Regions from separate parts of the Microcoleus sp. OTE_8_concoct_300 genome, predicted to be linked through region 2. Evidence: riboswitches for the same ligand, from Rfam matches in the RefSeq annotation. Region 2 holds a riboswitch; each other region holds the start of a gene.
The links. Region 2 has a riboswitch for cobalamin ahead of ACUVJL_RS34895 (hypothetical protein). Riboswitches for the same ligand answer to the same signal wherever they lie in the genome.
Positions count from the first base shown of each region.

Region 1 (4,712 bases), on a different contig from region 2:
TCCATCCAATATTTAAAAGCGATCGTACAATCTGTAAGAAAGTACGATCGCCCTTATTCAAATCCTGCCCGCTAAACTAACGAGAATACGAAAATTATCAACAATAGTCCTGGACGCGCGGGTAGTCAGAAACCGGGTTTTTAGCGAGAATACTTGGTTACAATCGGCAGATTCAGTAAAAACCCGGTTTCTTTGCTGGTGATGGGTAAGTCTCGTTGATATTAACCACCGCCACCGCCACCACTGCCACCGCCACCGCCACCGCGACCGCCGCCGCCACCGCCGCCGCCGCCACCACTGCCGCCACTGTCATAGTCGCTACCACCGCCGCCACTACCACTACCACCGCCGCCATTAATCATGGATATAGTAATGATGATTCCAAATATCCAAAGCGCTGGAGAAGTGACTCTGGGTTTTGTCAAAAAACCTTCTGCTCCCGAAGAAGATTGAGATTGGTTGCCACTTTGTTGCCAGCCAGGTTGAGGTATATTCAGAATCACCTGGGGAAATGCAATCTGCACTTCTAATTCTTGTTCCGGTAGAATAGGCTGACTTGCCACAAATTCAAATGTTTTAGGATCTACTTGACGAGGAACTGCTGCTGCACCAAAATTCGTAAAGGAGAGAACTTTGCCTGACAAAGCTTCTGGTAATTTCACCGTAACTATTCCACTATTAATCGGAGCTTTACGACCCGCTGCAATGGCTTTCCAATAAACTAGAGTATTCTCACCATCTTGTTGCAATCCACCTACAACTCGATATTTGATGACAGAAGTATGTGAGTCGGGCGGTTTTAATTCATGTTGCCAGCGAATCCAAAGTTGATTGTTTTCATCAGTTCCAGTGCTACTAGGAATTATTTGATTATTTTCGGCAACAGTCACATCTTTGATTTCATCGACCTTATCCAAAGGAATGTAGCGATATCGTTCAGTGTTGTAGTCGGCTGTGAAAACATATTTTTCCGTTTCGGTAACTAACATATCTCCGTTGGTCTGAACGTCGATGATGACGTTGATGTTATCCCAGTAGAATGGTAGTTGTTGGGCCGCTGCATGAGTCACTGTTACCAACAATAGGCTTAATGAAGCCATTAACAAAAAAGCTATTTTTTTGAGTAGTCGTTTATTGATCATAGGATTTCCACAAGATAAGTGTTGACTACAATTATTCAACCGATTTCTTGGGAAGTAAATTCATTAAATTCATTAATTATGTTCATAAAAGTCATATATTAAGTCCGGCAGCCCGGCAGAAAATTTGACTGGTTCCTAGGCTATGCCTGGGAACCGATTTCCAGAGGCTCTGCCTCGGGTGGCGAAGGGTAAATGGGAGGCAGAGCCTGCGAACGAGTAATTTAATGTTGAAATAGCACGTTTAACAAAGTTAAAACTGTACACCCAAACAAAGCTTCAAATATATATCTTCGCGAAGGTTTGTAAGGGTAAGAATTCCAAACTCGCAGTTTTCCATTAAAGCCGCGCGACGCTAAGCTCAAGGAAACTTGACGGTAGTTTTCCAAAGTTCGCTGAAGCAATTGCCCGATTAAAATGCTTAAACTGTGCATTCCCCGCTTCCATGTGCGGTAGCCGCAGCGCGAGTTTTGGGCTATCCAAAGTTCATCGGCGATCGCCAATAAGCTAAAAATAAACCGATACATTAGTAATAGCAGTTCTGTGACCAACTCTGGGCAGCGTAATTGTCTGAGAATTTGCAAGATTTCGGTAAATGGAACCGTCAAGAGGATGAAATACATACAACTTGTCGATGCGAAGGCGCGGGCTAATAGCAGACTCACTTGGTATATTCCGGTGCGGCTCACATACAGATAAAAAGTGCCGATGCTAATGCCCCAACCTTGCCAAATATCCCACTGAATTTCCTGGATTTGACTTAACTCAACCGCACCCATCGCCAAAGCAGGCAAACTTGTCAGCAAAAACATCAACGGTAGCGACAGCAACCGCAAATACAGTTTCCCCGGAATACCCGCATAGACGACGATCCAGACGGCCAACCACAGGGCGATCGACAATTCGACCATCGCCCCAGAAACTAGAGACAGAATTAAAAGGGCGATCGCAAAGGATAACTTGTGAGATGGCGGCAACCCCCGCAAGCGATTTGTATAAGCCAGACTATCAATCTGATGGTTCATTCCGACGACTTACGATCAGACTGCTGCCGAGATTGCGATCGGCCTTTATACAACCCAATGACGTACCCAACTACGCCAGCCCCCATCGCCGCTTGAGACGCAAACAATAGACTTGAAATTTCGCTGCTAGCCGGCTCAAACAAGTGATTGAACCAAGGTTTATAACCCGGTTGAATTTCCGTAATTGCTTTCTTAGCTTGGTCATCGGAACCGCCGTATTTACCCCGCACAAAAACGAGAGGAAACGCTGCCAGAACAATCACAGCGCCAGCCAAAAGCCAATTTTGCCGCGAAGTAGATTGGTGATTCTTTGTAGGTTTTTGACTCACGGCTTATGACTCCTGTCTCAATAATTTCAAAGTTTCCAACTCCTGCTTCCCGTAAGAATGCAGCCAATTCCAGACCAATAGAGTCAGCAATCCCTCACTAATAGCCAGAGGTACTTGAGTGATAGCAAAGATGCCAGCAAACTTGAGAAACGAAGCCATAAAACCGCCACTTGCTGCCGGAAAAGCTAATGCTAATTGAATCGAAGTCGTCACATAAGTCAGTAAATCAGCCACAGCCGCCGCACAAAAAATTGCTGCCCGCTGGCTACCAGTTCGCAACAGCAATCGATAGAGAAAATACGCAGCGAAAGGGCCGACAATCGCCATCGAAAACATATTCGCGCCCAGCGTTGTCAAGCCACCATGCGCTAACAGTAACGTTTGAAACAACAAAACTAAAGCCCCCAGTACAGCCATCACCGAAGGGCCGAACAAAATTGCACCCAAACCGGTACCCGTAGGGTGAGAACAACTGCCCGTTACCGAAGGAATTTTTAAAGCAGAAAGCACAAAAGTAAACGCACCCGCCAAAGCAAGCAATAGTTTAAGTTCCGGGTGTTCCTTTGTAATGCGAGTAATCGATCGCAACCCAAAGGCAAAAAAAGGCAACGCCACAATCCACCAAAACGCCGCCCATTGCACCGGCAAAAAACCTTCCGAAATGTGCATAGCTGCGGCGGGCGTTGCCGATCCCAGGACAATATAACAACTCAAGCCAGCCATCAATCCCAAGCTGACCAATTTCCGATTTCTGGTCTTCACGCTGAACCTCGCAGATGAGACTATGTAAACTAACACATCGGCGGGCATCCTGACTCAGAAAGCGACAAAACTCTCATTACAGTTGCGGGACAGCGCCGGACTTGCACCGAACTTTCCCCCTTTCCTCTAACGGCTGCTCCCCATTAGAACCGACTGGTTAGACATAGTTTAGTCGATCGCGTAAATCTCAGCAAATATTTTACAAAAATTCATTCAGATAAACTCAGTCGATATTACCTATCTTCTTCCTTCTATTCTTTCTCTTCCTTCGCGTCCTTCGCGCCTTCGCGGTTCGTTAAATAAATATTCTTTTAGTATTTATAAAGTAGTTTGTAGCCAGATAAACAACTATCGCCCAACCACTAAACGCTATAATATGAGTGAGTTTTGAGGAAAGCCGCAATGTTACAGTACAACTTGCCGAGGAACTTGCCCTCCGCCGATGAACTACCAGACTCGGATGAAACGCCTGTGGATAACGAACTGCAAGAACTAATACCAGGGTTGTTAAAAGCAATATTGCTCATACTTTGGGCAGAACGCATGGACTGGTTTTTTGGCATAGATATGGGTATTTATCATCACCCTGACGAACCGCCCATTGTCCCAGATGCTTTCTTAAGTTTAGGAGTAGAACGATTTTACGACGAAGAATTGCGCCCCAGTTACGTGCTGTGGGATGAAAATGTTCTGCCTACTTTTGTGCTAGAAGTTGTTTCCCCAACTTATCGCAAGGAATACAGCACAAAATTGGAGACTTATCAAGCTTTAGGCGTACTTTATTACGTCATTTATTCTTCCCGCCGCCGTCGTAAACCTCATTTGGAAGTACACAAGTTAGTCAATGGGAAGTACGAGTTACAGCCAGGACATCCAGTTTGGATGCCAGAAATTGGTTTGGGAATTGGTTGTGAAAGGGGCAATTATTCTGGGGTGACAAGGGAGTGGTTGTATTGGTATGATGCCGATGGAAAACGTTATCTGACTCCTGAAGAACAGGTGAAAGAATCAGCGCAGCGCGCCCAACAGGAATCGCAGCGCGCCGATCGATTGGCCCAACGTTCCGATCGATTAGCTCAGCGATTGCGGGAGTTGGGGATAGATCCCGATAGTCTGAGCTGATAGCAATCAAGAGTATAAGACTGACGCACTCTTGACGCTCAGAAACCGGGTTTTTCCACGCCCGATCGATCGCCCTCAACGGAGAATTTTCGGGAAAAAACCCGGTTTCTGCGTCCAGGAATGTGTGAATATTTATCGCAAAAATCAGGAAAGATGGGGCTAGACTGGACACAAACAGAGAGTTTGACGGCAAACATTGAGATCCAGCTCGAAAAGATCAAAATCAGGAGAGGTTATTAAATAATGGTCATGGATCTGCGTTATTACGATGTCATCTGCTTTGGTGATGAAGTTCCAGGAGTTCTAGCTGTTATCTCTGCCGCCAGAGAATATCG
Region 1 is NZ_JANMZH010000798.1:14,454-19,165, reverse strand. It holds gene ACUVJL_RS35730 (DUF2207 domain-containing protein) at 222-1,142, opposite strand; gene cbiQ (cobalt ECF transporter T component CbiQ) at 1,364-2,164, opposite strand; gene ACUVJL_RS35720 (energy-coupling factor ABC transporter substrate-binding protein) at 2,161-2,493, opposite strand; gene ACUVJL_RS35715 (energy-coupling factor ABC transporter permease) at 2,497-3,216, opposite strand; cobalamin riboswitch at 3,278-3,424, opposite strand; gene ACUVJL_RS35710 (Uma2 family endonuclease) at 3,658-4,377, shown strand; gene ACUVJL_RS35705 (FAD-dependent oxidoreductase) at 4,627-4,712, shown strand, end outside.
Region 1: linked by a shared signal. The riboswitch ahead of ACUVJL_RS35715 (energy-coupling factor ABC transporter permease) and the one ahead of ACUVJL_RS34895 (hypothetical protein) in region 2 are both predicted to bind cobalamin.

Region 2 (7,487 bases):
TCGGAGAAATGATGGCACCCAAAAACTGATTAAGGTCAAGATTGACTTTTTAGAAGAATATCTAGAAGACAATGAAGAAGAGTTTAATATTGATCGTGTTTTATACATTGAACCAGATTCCGGTTCAGATATTGCATTTTTAAAGGTAACACGAGTGGGAGATACAAAATCTCGCTCATTTATTCCTTTAGCAACCAAAGTTGATACAAGAAATAGTGATATTGCCGTGATTGGATATCCAGCTTGGGATGGCAATCGTAATCCCCTTGAACCTGCTAAAATGTTTGAACTTTTTGGGGATATTTATAATGTCAAACGACTTCAACCCGGTAAAGTGATGTCAGCCACAGGATCGCGGGACCGTGGTCCAAATTTTACTCATGACTGTTCAACTCTAGGAGGAAATTCTGGCTCTATCGTTCTTGACTTTGAAACAGGAAAAGCTGTAGGACTACATTATGGCGGAGAATTTGAAAGGGAAAATTATGCCATCCCTGTCACAATTATTGAGCAACGACTCAATGATTTGCTGTCAGGAAAGCTCAAAATATCATCTATTTCAGAAACTCCAGTTATCATCTTTTCTAGTCCCATTGATTTAGAAACAGTAGATAACGAAACCCCTATTGAATTTGAAGATACACCCTGTCTTTATCATTGGGATGATGAGAGTCTTGAAAGCTTTAGTCTAGAAGCAACTCCTTTTCCTGCGGTGAATACTCAACTTCCGATATCGGGAACAGGTTACTATAGTTATTCTCAATTCCGTGAGAAACAATTTGGATTACCTGAAACCATCAAAGCTATTGAAGAAATTGGCAAAATGTGGTTCCAAAACCATCGAACTGGTCCGGTGATTGGGATAGGGAACATTAGTAAAAATGGTGGTGGTCCTGTCCCTCCCCATCAGAGCCATCAAACAGGCTTAGATGTCGATTTTCGACTTTTGAGAACAGATGGAGCCCGAATCGGTATTACTTTCCGAGATCCTAATTATTCCCTTGCTCGAACTCAAGATTTAATTAATACCATTCTCAATAATTCTGTACAGTCTGTTAAATTGATTCTTTGTAACGACAATAACTTAAAGGGAGTTAAACCCTGGCCAGGGCATGACGATCATCTCCATGTACGATTTAGCAAATAATCATTTTTAACAGATTCTCCATTTCCAGTGTTCCTTGTTTCTGGCAACCGCTGAACGCAACCGTTAGGCTGCTAAACTTTTAAAGCAGCCGACGTGCTTGTAAAATCTGTTTTTGCCACTGCTCAAAAGTCTCTATATTTGAGTTCCCATCTTTCTCAACGATCGCCCTTATTTGCTCGATTAGCTCGATCGCCAGCGGTACCCCAAGCTGCAATTGTTCCAAGACATCCCGCTGAGCAAAAACTGTTTCCGGTGTGCCTTCTAAAATCAATTTTCCTCGATCCATTACAAACACCCAATCTGCCCAGCGGTAGATGAAATCGAGGTCGTGACTTGCCAAAAGGATAGTGGTTCCGGCGTTGTGAATTTGTTGCAGTAAACCGATCAGTTGTCGGGTGTGACGCGGGTCGAGATAGGCGGTAGGTTCATCTAACAGCAGCAGTTTCGGCTTGAGAACCATGATATCGGCGATCGACACCCGCTTTTTCTGCCCCAAACTGAGATTGTGAATTGGTTCGCGGGCGAGTTCGCTTAGATCGAATTGGTCGATCGCCTGCTGTACCTGTGGAGCAATTTCGGATTCTGTCAAGCCTAAATTGTACAATCCATAGGAAATATCTTCTTCTACCGTCGAAGCTACTAATTGATGTTCGGGATTTTGAAAGACGAGTCCGATTTGTTGGCGCAGTTGCATCAAAGATTTGCGATCGTAGCAAAACGGTTCGCCTTCCCAGCGAATGATTCCCTGTTGCGGTTGATACAAGCCATTTGCTAACAGAAAAAAGGTAGTTTTGCCGCAGCCGTTTTGACCGATCAGCCCGCAGCGTTTCCCGGCGGGGACTTTGAGGTTTAAATCATGAATTGCCGATCGGGAACCGCAGGGATAGGAGTAGGAAGTGCGATCGAATTCGAGAATCCATTGAGACATATTTGTTATTTGTTATAGCCTTCCGGGCTCTGCCTGGGAATAATATCGTTTCCGGTTGCATCGGAATGATTTAACCGCAGAGGGCGCAGAGAACGCAGAGGGAGAGAATACAGAGAGGAATAATTCCGATGCTACCGGATTTGATATAAATACCCGGAGGATCTGCCTCCAATTACCGATTACCGATTACCAATTACCATTGTATTTGTGTCAGCCTTCATCGGATTTTGACAACTGCCAAAGTTGAAGTTCATAACAGAGATGTTGCTCAAAAAGTTGGCTCGCCTCCAATCCTTCAACCACCAGCTTCTTGAACCAGCGACGAAATATCCAGCGCAGGAATTTGTGGACCGGCCCAACTGCGATCGCAATTAAATCTGCAACATAGATCATCGTATTGAGTCCATACCTGCGGAAAGTATCGACATACAAATCGATTGTCGGCAAAATATGGGCGGAAATATCCTCAGTTTTTACTAAAGTGAATCCAGCCTGCTTTAATGCTGCATGAAGTTCCGTAACAACATGACAATTAGAGAACATTCCCTCTGTATAGTTAGGATCAGAGCGCATCATATCGGCAAGCAGCACGTAGCCACCGTGATTGAGGATTTTGGCGGCACCGCTAGCAATATCAACAGCCGACATATACTGGCTACTTTCGCTAAAGAGAATAAGATCGTAGAAATGGGTTGCTTTGAAGTCTTCAAACCTGGTGAGGTGGAAGATTGCCCGATCGCCCGTACACTTAAGAAAGCGCTGTTGTTGGAACGGATCGGGTGCGAGCCCTTCCACTGCAAAACCTCGATCGAGCAAATAAGCCGCATTTCCGCCAATCCCGCAGCCCACATCCAGTATCGTATGAGTGCCTTGGGGGATCGCATCCAACAGTTTGACAGTATAAGCTTGCTGAGCGATGCGCAATCGGGCGATCGTTAGTTCCTCAGCGGGCACAGGTAGGGTTTCCCAATAACCGTAGTGAAGGTAGGGCGAATCTGTCAGGCCCAAATAGTAATTAAGCGCTGCATTTTGGTAGCGAGTTACCTTAGAAATTTCGATTGATTTTGGCTGCGACATTGAGAAAATTTAGTAAGTTTTAGGATTTCGGGCAGAGTTGAAATTCTTCCCAGCGCTTGCATACCTGTTCATAGCACTCAACGGTCGAAATTGCCAACTTTTGCAACAAATTGATATCAATCTGACCGTTGGCGATCGACAAAAATATAATTGCTTCCTTTGGATCGTAGCTAGCAATAATAGAGAGCAGATGTGAAACAGTATTTTCCTCTAATTCTAGTTGTTGCAAATAAGAAGTTGCGTACAATTGGGAAATAAATTGCAGATCGTACTTAATAGTATCTACGCTCCAATTCACAGACCCGTTAATGGGAGTATTGATTTTGCAAGCAACCAAGCCTCGTCCTCCATGCAAAAAGCCATTCCAAGCAGTATGTCCGATCGGCAAAATATTCTGGTGAATAAACAAGTTTTGCCAGTAGCCAAAACTCCCCTGCCAAACACTATCCTCAATTCGCATTTCTTTTCCATTAAAATAACATACGCTTCCGAACACAGATCGAATTACATCAGCGTTCATCTGTGTTTATCTGCTGATATCTGCGGTTAAAAAACCTCAATCCAATAATTAAAAAAATAATAAACTCACCATCATCCATACCTCGCAGATGAAAAACAACAGGTAAACAAATCGGCGGGCATCCTGACTCAGAGATGCAATAATCTCATTACAGTTGCGGGACAGCGCCGGATTCGCACCGAACTTTCCCCCTTGCGTCTGATGGCTGTTCTCCATCAGAGCCGATCGATATACGGGAATATTACCACTATTTGGGATATTTGACAAAAAGCCGTCCCCCTATTCACCAAACTCAATATTTTCATACAAATCGGCCAGCGAAATTTCCACAGGAATAGAGGTTAAAGTCAGCCGATCGCCCATACAGCTATATTCCGAAAAAATCCACTTATTCGCATCAGTTTTAGAATATTGCTCCACCCGTAGCCGATATTGATCGATTAATAAATACTCCTGAAAACTAGGAATACTGCGATAGGCAGCAAACTTTTCATCGCGGTCATAAGCTTTAGTACCTTTAGATAGCACCTCAGCAATGAACACAGGATTAGTAATTGTATCCGTCCGTCCAGATTGCAGCTCTATCGGTTTCGCAACCACCATCACATCCGGGTAAGTATAATTATTAAGCTGGGGAATCCACAGCCGCTGATCCGAACTAAAAGTCCGATATGGTTTCCCTTTTAACGCCAGTTTCAGCGCAACAACTAAATTAGTGGTAATTTCATTGTGATCCGGTGTGCCGCCAGCCATCAGAACAATCTCCCCATTGATAAATTCATGCCGATCCTGAGAATTGATTTCCAATTCTAGATATTCCTGGGCCGTGTAGGTTTTGGTTTCAACTGGCGCGATCATACACAACGCTCTCCTTTAATCTACTCATTTCATTTTATCTTAAAAATTATGCTAATTCAACAGAAAATTAGATTTTAATCATACTAATAAACAGGCAAGATGCCTGTTCCACAAAGAAGGAATTTTCTGGTGGGGTGGGCATCCTGCCCGCCCCAGAAAGGCTGATTGAGAATGTGCAAGATGTGAGTCCGATCGCACTTAACAAACTTACCGCAGCGGGACAAAGTTATAGCCAGTGCTTCCTCCTTGTTTAACTTGCACTAAAATCGGCTTACCAGCCCGATCGCCCGTGGGCAAAAACTTCACATCCTCGCTCGATCCCCGTGTCGAAAAACTCGCATTTCTGAGTGCTTGTTGCAATCCTTCCCGCGTAGTGCTTTGCCGCAAGCCAGCGATGACAGCTTGAGTCGCGTCAAAACTCGTTGCGGTTCGCCAATTCACAATGCCTCCCCAACGCTGGCGGGCATTTTCTGGGAAACGGCTACCGGGATTAGTTTCAGGATGCCAGGGAACGGGCAAAACAAGCCCGTCAACGTCTTTTTGTCCGTCTTTTACAGTTTGAAAGGTGTAGAGCGTAGTGCTGCCGTAGAGTGGCAATTTGCCTCGATTGATGCGAGCCAGAGAAATCGCACGGTCAATGCGATCGATGTGGGGTGCTAACATCAATCCTTGTGCACCTTTGCTGACAGCATCGGCCAGGGCCTTGTCAGGATTAAAAGAGGGTAATGAAAAGTCGCAAACAGTGGGAACTAATTTGCCGCCAGCAGCAGTAAGAGCTGCCACAAATTCATCTTTAAATGATATGTTATCCGGTGCTTGGGAGTCATAACAAATGGCTATATTAGTTTTGCCTGTTTTGACGGCATATTCTGCTAAGGGAGCCGCCATGACGCTAATATTGGGGATTGTGCGAAAGATGTAGCTGCCAAATCCTGATAGATTATTGGCAAAGCTCGTCGGTGTCACCATTACCAGTTTTTCTTGCTGATAGATCGGAGCAGCTTCGACAGAGGCGTTGCTAGCATTGTGTCCAATTACTGCTAGTATACTCGGATCTTTTGTCAATGTCTTTGCAACTTCTCTGACGACTTCAGGATTGTTGTCATCGTTGACAATTTCTACTTGCACTTTGACCTGGTTGATGCCACCGCTATTATTGACTTCATCCTGAGCTTGGGCGACACCTCGGAGGATTTCTTGGGCGATATTGGGGTTAGTACCAATGGGGACGCTGACAGCAATTTTTAAGGAAGAACCATTGCTGGATCGGGCATTATTCAAATAGATAATGGTTTCCGGGTCGTTGCGATTTTGTTGCAGCGATTTCTGAAAATTTTGGACGGCGGCTTGGTAATCTCCCTTGGCAAAAGCTTGAACGCCTGCTTGTTTTGCTGCTGTTGTTTGGGATGTTAGCAATATCTGATTTCCTAAACTGATGCGACTAGCGATCGCACCCGATGGACTCGCACCCGATGGACTTGCACCCGATGTAGGTGTAGGAGTAGAAGTAGATATATCTAAACTTTTGGATGCGAATAAACCGGGAAGGAACTTGTACCCGCCAAACGCAATTAAGCCGAGAGCAACAATAAAAAAGATGGGCGGGGGGCTTTTTCTCTGGTTAGTATCTTGGGACATAACTTTTTCTCCTTATATAATTTATACAGAGTCTACAGAAAAGCTTTTAACTACCCTCAGTATTCAAGAGATTTCTGTTAAAGTCAATTCATTAAATTCACTAATTAAGTTCATAAAAGTCATATTTGTATTTTTAGGCAGGCAGGATGCCCACCCCACAAAAGTTTTAGCAAATTTGGCTGTTTCTCGAGCGCGTTTGTGGTGCGATCGCAGATAATCCATTTCCAGATAATGCTACAGCGATGAGTGCACTACAAGTAATTGCGATCGACTTTGGTAAATTCATGTGTTTGTGTCCAACTATAAATGTCATAATCTTGTGCCTGTCATTTTCAGAGTAGTAAGGTTTGAGCATTGAATTTATGAGTTACCAACTACAGATAGACTCTGGCTTGGTCATCGGGCAAATTTGGGGAGTAATTAGGTTTCCACCCAGGGATAGATAACTCAGGTTAGTCAAAGATTGTAAGGGTTTGATGTTGCTGATTTGATTGTTGTCAAGACTGAGATAATCCAGTTCACGCAAAGATTGCAATGATTGGATGTCGCTGATTTTATTGTCGCTGAGTCCGAGAAAAATCAATTGAGTCAAGGATGCTAGCGGTTTGATGTCGCTGATTTGATTGTTATCGAGTTCAAGCAAAAATAGTTGAGTCAATGATTCTAGCGGTTTGATATCGCTTATTTCATTTCTGCTGAGGTTTAGTTCAGTCAGTTGAGTCAATGATTGCAATGGTTTGATATCACTGATTTCATTGTTGTCGAGGTAGAGTTCCGTGAGACTCGAAAGTTTCCGATCGGCTGCATCGCACTCAGTAGTCTTAGATTTCCGCAACAACACTTCAACAGTATGTTTAGTTTCAGGACTCAGAGAAGCTTTTTCGCGACACCAATCAGCAAATGTTTTGTTTGCGCTTTGCATTTCTGCTGCTAAAACCGAAAGTCCATTTCCACATAGTCCTAGACCGATCGCACTAAAAGCAACTACCACCATCAACCTTGACAAATTCACGTATTTGTGTGTAACCATAAACGTCATAATTTTGCACCTCTAATTCTCTGAACAGTAAAATCTTAGACAAAAAGCTTTCAGAGAGGACGGTTGTCCTCTATACAAACTGCACAAATCAACTCAAAAATCGTCAGGCAATTCACCAAATAGCGAATCAATATCAATCTCAGCAACAGCCACAGACTGAGCAACTGGTGAATGATTAGGAGACTCCGGCGACTGCACCGAATGCACTTTTGCTACTGGTGATTCTGCCACAGTTTCCACAACAACAGACTTAGATTTTTTGACATTAATTACAGGTGAA
Region 2 is NZ_JANMZH010000777.1:738-8,224, reverse strand. It holds gene ACUVJL_RS34910 (penicillin-insensitive murein endopeptidase) at 1-1,147, shown strand, start outside; gene ACUVJL_RS34905 (energy-coupling factor ABC transporter ATP-binding protein) at 1,227-2,075, opposite strand; gene ACUVJL_RS34900 (class I SAM-dependent methyltransferase) at 2,286-3,152, opposite strand; gene ACUVJL_RS34895 (hypothetical protein) at 3,172-3,672, opposite strand; cobalamin riboswitch at 3,769-3,913, opposite strand; gene ACUVJL_RS34890 (Uma2 family endonuclease) at 3,952-4,530, opposite strand; gene ACUVJL_RS34885 (ABC transporter substrate-binding protein) at 4,738-6,168, opposite strand; gene ACUVJL_RS34880 (hypothetical protein) at 6,335-6,481, opposite strand; gene ACUVJL_RS34875 (leucine-rich repeat domain-containing protein) at 6,536-7,198, opposite strand; partial or broken gene ACUVJL_RS34870 (SPFH domain-containing protein) at 7,301-7,487, opposite strand, start outside.

Region 3 (4,712 bases), on a different contig from region 2:
ATTGGTTTCTGTAGTCAGTCATGCACTGAATAAACTCGATATTCAAGTAGCGATCGAAGCTTATAAAGAAATTCAAGAAATGGGAGTTTTCTAATGGTTAATACTATTTATGAAAATACATCGCTGATCTTAGCCGCAGAAGATTGTTCGCCTGAAGAGTTTGAGAAACTGCATTATTTCTCAAAACAAGAGCAGCGTTTTATTTCAAATTTGATTGCTCATGGCCCCGTGTTATTAAAAGGGGCGCGTGGTAGTGGAAAAAGTGCGCTTATGATAGAAGCATCAAGAAGAATGTATCCTGAAAATAATCTAAGCTCTACATTTGGCATATACATCAGTCTTCGTCATCTTGAATTACTCAGAAGTGAAGGTGAGAAGTATGAAAGAATGTTAAGTCAGCTAATAATTGATGCCGTAAATAAGACAATTATTAAATCAGGTCATCCCTATGAGTTTGAGGCTTTGCCAAACACCACATCACTTCAGAGAGAATTATCTAGTTTATCGAGTGCATCTGGGAAAAGAATAGTTATTTTATTTGATGACGCGGCTCACATTGGTCGGGAAGCTCCGCTACATGAGTTTTTCGATATATTTCGGACTTTATCGAGCAGTGTAATATCGTGTAAAGCTGCTATTTACCCTGGAGTTACTAATTTTGGAACAAGGTTTGATGTATATAATGATGCTACGGTGATCGATATTTCAAGGAATGATGAACTAGAAGATTATAATACCAACTTTGCCGAGATAATTAGAAAAAGGTTTTCTCAGCGACTACCTGAAGAGTCTTTCTCTGGTCAATTTGCTTTAGAAAATGTTGCGGGGTTTATGGGAAGGGCTGTACTTGGAAACATGAGGGGATTTATATTTGCATGGAATAATCTGTCTGACAACTGTAAAACACGTAAGATCAATTACGCCAATATCACAAAGACGCTGATATACCTTGCCCGTAACTACTATTGGCCCTTGATTGAAGAGCTTAAGCCAAAACTTGGTATGTATGCACTAATGATCGATCCTGCAACCGACATTGCAGAATTAATATTTCAGGATGCTGGTAAGCAAAATAAGCAGAATGTACTTATTTTAAGAGAAATTGCACAACGTCTATCAAAGCCGTTAGAACTACTTGAATATACTGGATTTATTTCAATTCGAGATGTTTCACGGGCAATGAAATCTAGGGGACGAGGAACAAGATATAGCTTGAATCTATGCACATTGTTGGAGAAAACTCGTGGCGCTAGGGTCACAAATGAAATTTATACTAGGTGGTTAAATGAAAAAAATGAGAGAAATGAGCCTTTAGAATTACACAAAACAAGTGAGTTGTTTAAAATTCAATTGCCTGAATTACCTGAGCATGGTGAAATGCTAATATTAAAGGAAGATATTAGCAAATTAAAAAAATCTCACGTATATCCTTATGGACTTACGGAGCGCAAAATTGATATATTGAAAGCTGCTGGATACCGCACAGTGTCTGAATTGGTAGAAGCCAGCGACGAGTCTTTGTTAAAGCTTAAAGAGATAGGTATGGAAAACTTAAAGCGAATCCGCAGTACAGTTGCTCAAGCGATCTGGATGTAACCAAAAGCTAATACCAGTTCCCTAAAAAGGACTTTAGTGCTTACTACAAAAGTTTCTTTTATACTGCTAGATCTTAAAAAGCCCTCCTACCAACATAACTTTTTTCCAAAAAGGCGGCAAGTGCGGTATGATGTGATTTCGCGATCGGTTCTAGCGGGGAGCAGCCGTTAGAGGAAACGGGGAAAGTTCGGTGCAAGTCCGGCGCTGTCCCGCAACTGTAATGAAACCGTTGTGGTTTCTCAAGTCAGAATGCCCGCCGATATCTAACTCACTTTTGAACGCATCTGCGAGGTACGGATGATGGATGGAATTAACACGGCTGTACGCACAAAGCACAGTCTATTTGTTTGCACTGCTTGCGCTAGTGTTTGGAAAAACGGCAAGCGCGAAGGCCAAAGCGGCGGTCAACAATTCATGGAAAATTTGTCGCAACTCGCTAAAGATTGGGAGTTTTCCGATCAATTTGAGATTCAAGAGGTTGAGTGCATGAGTGCTTGCAGTCACTCTTGTGCGGTGTGTTTTGCTGCTGTTGGAAAGTATACTTATCTGTTTGGTGATTTACCAGCAAATGAGTCGGAAAGTGTCGAGGCTGTACTCGAATGCGCGGGTCAATACTATGCTAAACCAGACGGTTTGTTGCCTTGGTCTGAGCGTCCTCAAGCTCTGAAAAAAGGCGTTTTAGCAAAGATTCCACCATTACCAAATTAGATAGGTTTGTAGTAAGGAATGTAGTTTTCTTGTTCCCAGGCAGAGCCTGGTAACGCATACCCAGAGGCTCTGCCTCGTATTAAAAGCGCTCCTTTATTCCAGCGAGGCAGAGCCTCTAGATTAGCATTCCCAGGCAGAGCTTGGGAACGAGAGAACATATCCCATCACCAAATAAGCACAAAGTTATCAATGCAGAAAATTCCTGTTACTGTCATCAAAAGCGCTCCTTTATTCCAGCGAGGCAGAGCCTCGTATTAAAAGCGCTCCTTTATTCCAGCGAGGCAGAGCCTCTAGATTAGCATTCCCAGGCTCTGCCTGGGAACGAGAGAACATATTCCATCACCAAATAAGCACAAAATTATCAATGCACAAAATTCCTGTTACTGTCATCACTGGTTTTCTCGGTAGCGGCAAAACTACCTTAATTCGCCACTTATTGCAAAATAATCAAGGTCGCCGCATTGCTGTTCTGGTTAACGAATTTGGCGAAATTGGTATTGACGGAGAACTGCTGCGCGATTGCCAAGTTTGCGACGAAGAAGAAAATGTTAGCAGCAATATTGTTGAACTAACAAATGGTTGTCTTTGCTGCACTGTTCAAGAGGAATTCTTGCCGACTATGCAGGAATTGTTGAAGCGCAGAGAACAAATTGATTGTATCTTAATTGAGACTTCGGGCCTCGCACTTCCTAAACCTTTAATTCAAGCTTTTCGCTGGCCGGAAATTCGCACGGGTGCTACTGTGGACGGTGTTGTTGCTGTTGTCGATTGCGAAGCTATTGCTAGCGGTTCTTTTGTCGGTGATATCGATGCTTTGATGGCACAGCGACAGGCTGATTCTAGTTTAGATCACGAAACTCCGATCGAGGAATTGTTTGAAGACCAGTTAGCCTGTGCCGATATGGTACTTTTAACGAAGGTCGATCGCGTAGATGCTGAAACTCACCAGAAAGTGCAAAGCTGGTTGCAACAAGAGTTGCGTCCAAGTGTGAAAATTGTTCCTTGCAAAGGTGGCGAAATTAACCCTGATGTGCTATTAGGATTTAATGCGGCGGTTGAGGATGATTTGGAGTCTCGCCCGAGTCACCACGATGCTGAGGAGGAACACGAACACGATGATGATATTAACTCGACTTACTTTATTGCCGATCGCGAATTTGAACCTGAAGCTTTGGTGAAAAAACTGCAATCCTTGATGCAGCAGGAGGAAATCTATCGGATTAAAGGGTTTGTGGCGGTTCCCAAGAAACCGATGAGGATGGTGTTGCAAGGTGTGGGCTCGCGCATAGAATATTTCTACGATCGCCCTTGGCAACCTTCCGAACTCCGCCAAACCAAATTAGTGCTGATCGGTCGGGAACTCGACTCTGCTAAGATACAGTCATTCTTGTAGTTGAATGCGGGCGATCGCTTTTTTTAAGAAAGGGCGATCGTTCTTCAATCATTCTGCACTCGATACTATTTCTAACGTCAAAATCTCCATCGGTTTATTAACAACTAACTGCATCCTATCTAACCATTGGGATCCGATTAAAATCTCCGGTATATCCTCTCCAACATGAACGGGAACGATCAAATCTTGACCGTCAATAATTACCCAAGCTTCATAGATATCAAAAAATCCTTCTCCCCGCGCTGTCTGCATCTCGATTTGCGGGGCAATTAAAGACCAATCTAAAGCATCTAAATCTTGAGAATTCATTGCTATAAAACCTGTGGTAAAACCAGTGTCTAGAAGCACTTCCACAGGAAAAACCTCGCCATTAGAAGCAATCAATTCTATCTCAAAAAATAACTCTCCGTTTTCCCCAAACCTTCCTGATATCATATCCGACCGCAGGTCCCTCTTTCATTGAGGCAAAATATTGTTAGCCTCACATCTCCATCGCTATATTGTTGTTTAACTTTTTCAATGATTCCGAGAAATTTCCTGTCAATTAAATACTCTCCACTGTCCGGCTCGATCGCAATAAACCAATTGTAATACTCGCCGATCAGTTCCGGGCGAAGTCGCTCAAATATTTCTCTACAGCGCAAACCGAGTTTAGTTCTTTCTGCTTTGCGCCTTGCTAATTCTTCGGGCGGTATAGTTTGTTCGGGAAAAATTCTACCGCGCAGCGCTTTTCGCTTGGAAGATAGCGGAGTCATGGTGTTTTTTAAATTAAATTTAGAGATTGATTTATGATAACCCAACAAGTATTATTTTGTCTATTTTTGACCGAATCCTGTCTGAAAACCTCCCGCGAACAATTTATTAACATTTTGTAATATTCTTGCTACTAGCAGCCTGTCTGGTATAGAATAGCGATAATGGTTATCATTGTACAATAATCGAGGTCAAGTATGGTGAGTGCTGGGGCGATCGAATCAGTTCCTGTTACCGTTCTCACGGGCTATCTCGGTGCAGG
Region 3 is NZ_JANMZH010000068.1:13,940-18,651, forward strand. It holds gene ACUVJL_RS03515 (hypothetical protein) at 1-94, shown strand, start outside; gene ACUVJL_RS03520 (DNA-directed RNA polymerase subunit alpha C-terminal domain-containing protein) at 94-1,596, shown strand; cobalamin riboswitch at 1,725-1,871, shown strand; gene ACUVJL_RS03525 (DUF1636 family protein) at 1,894-2,304, shown strand; gene cobW (cobalamin biosynthesis protein CobW) at 2,669-3,697, shown strand; gene ACUVJL_RS03535 (aspartyl protease) at 3,746-4,132, opposite strand; gene ACUVJL_RS03540 (hypothetical protein) at 4,129-4,452, opposite strand; gene ACUVJL_RS03545 (CobW family GTP-binding protein) at 4,648-4,712, shown strand, end outside.
Region 3: linked by a shared signal. The riboswitch ahead of ACUVJL_RS03525 (DUF1636 family protein) and the one ahead of ACUVJL_RS34895 (hypothetical protein) in region 2 are both predicted to bind cobalamin.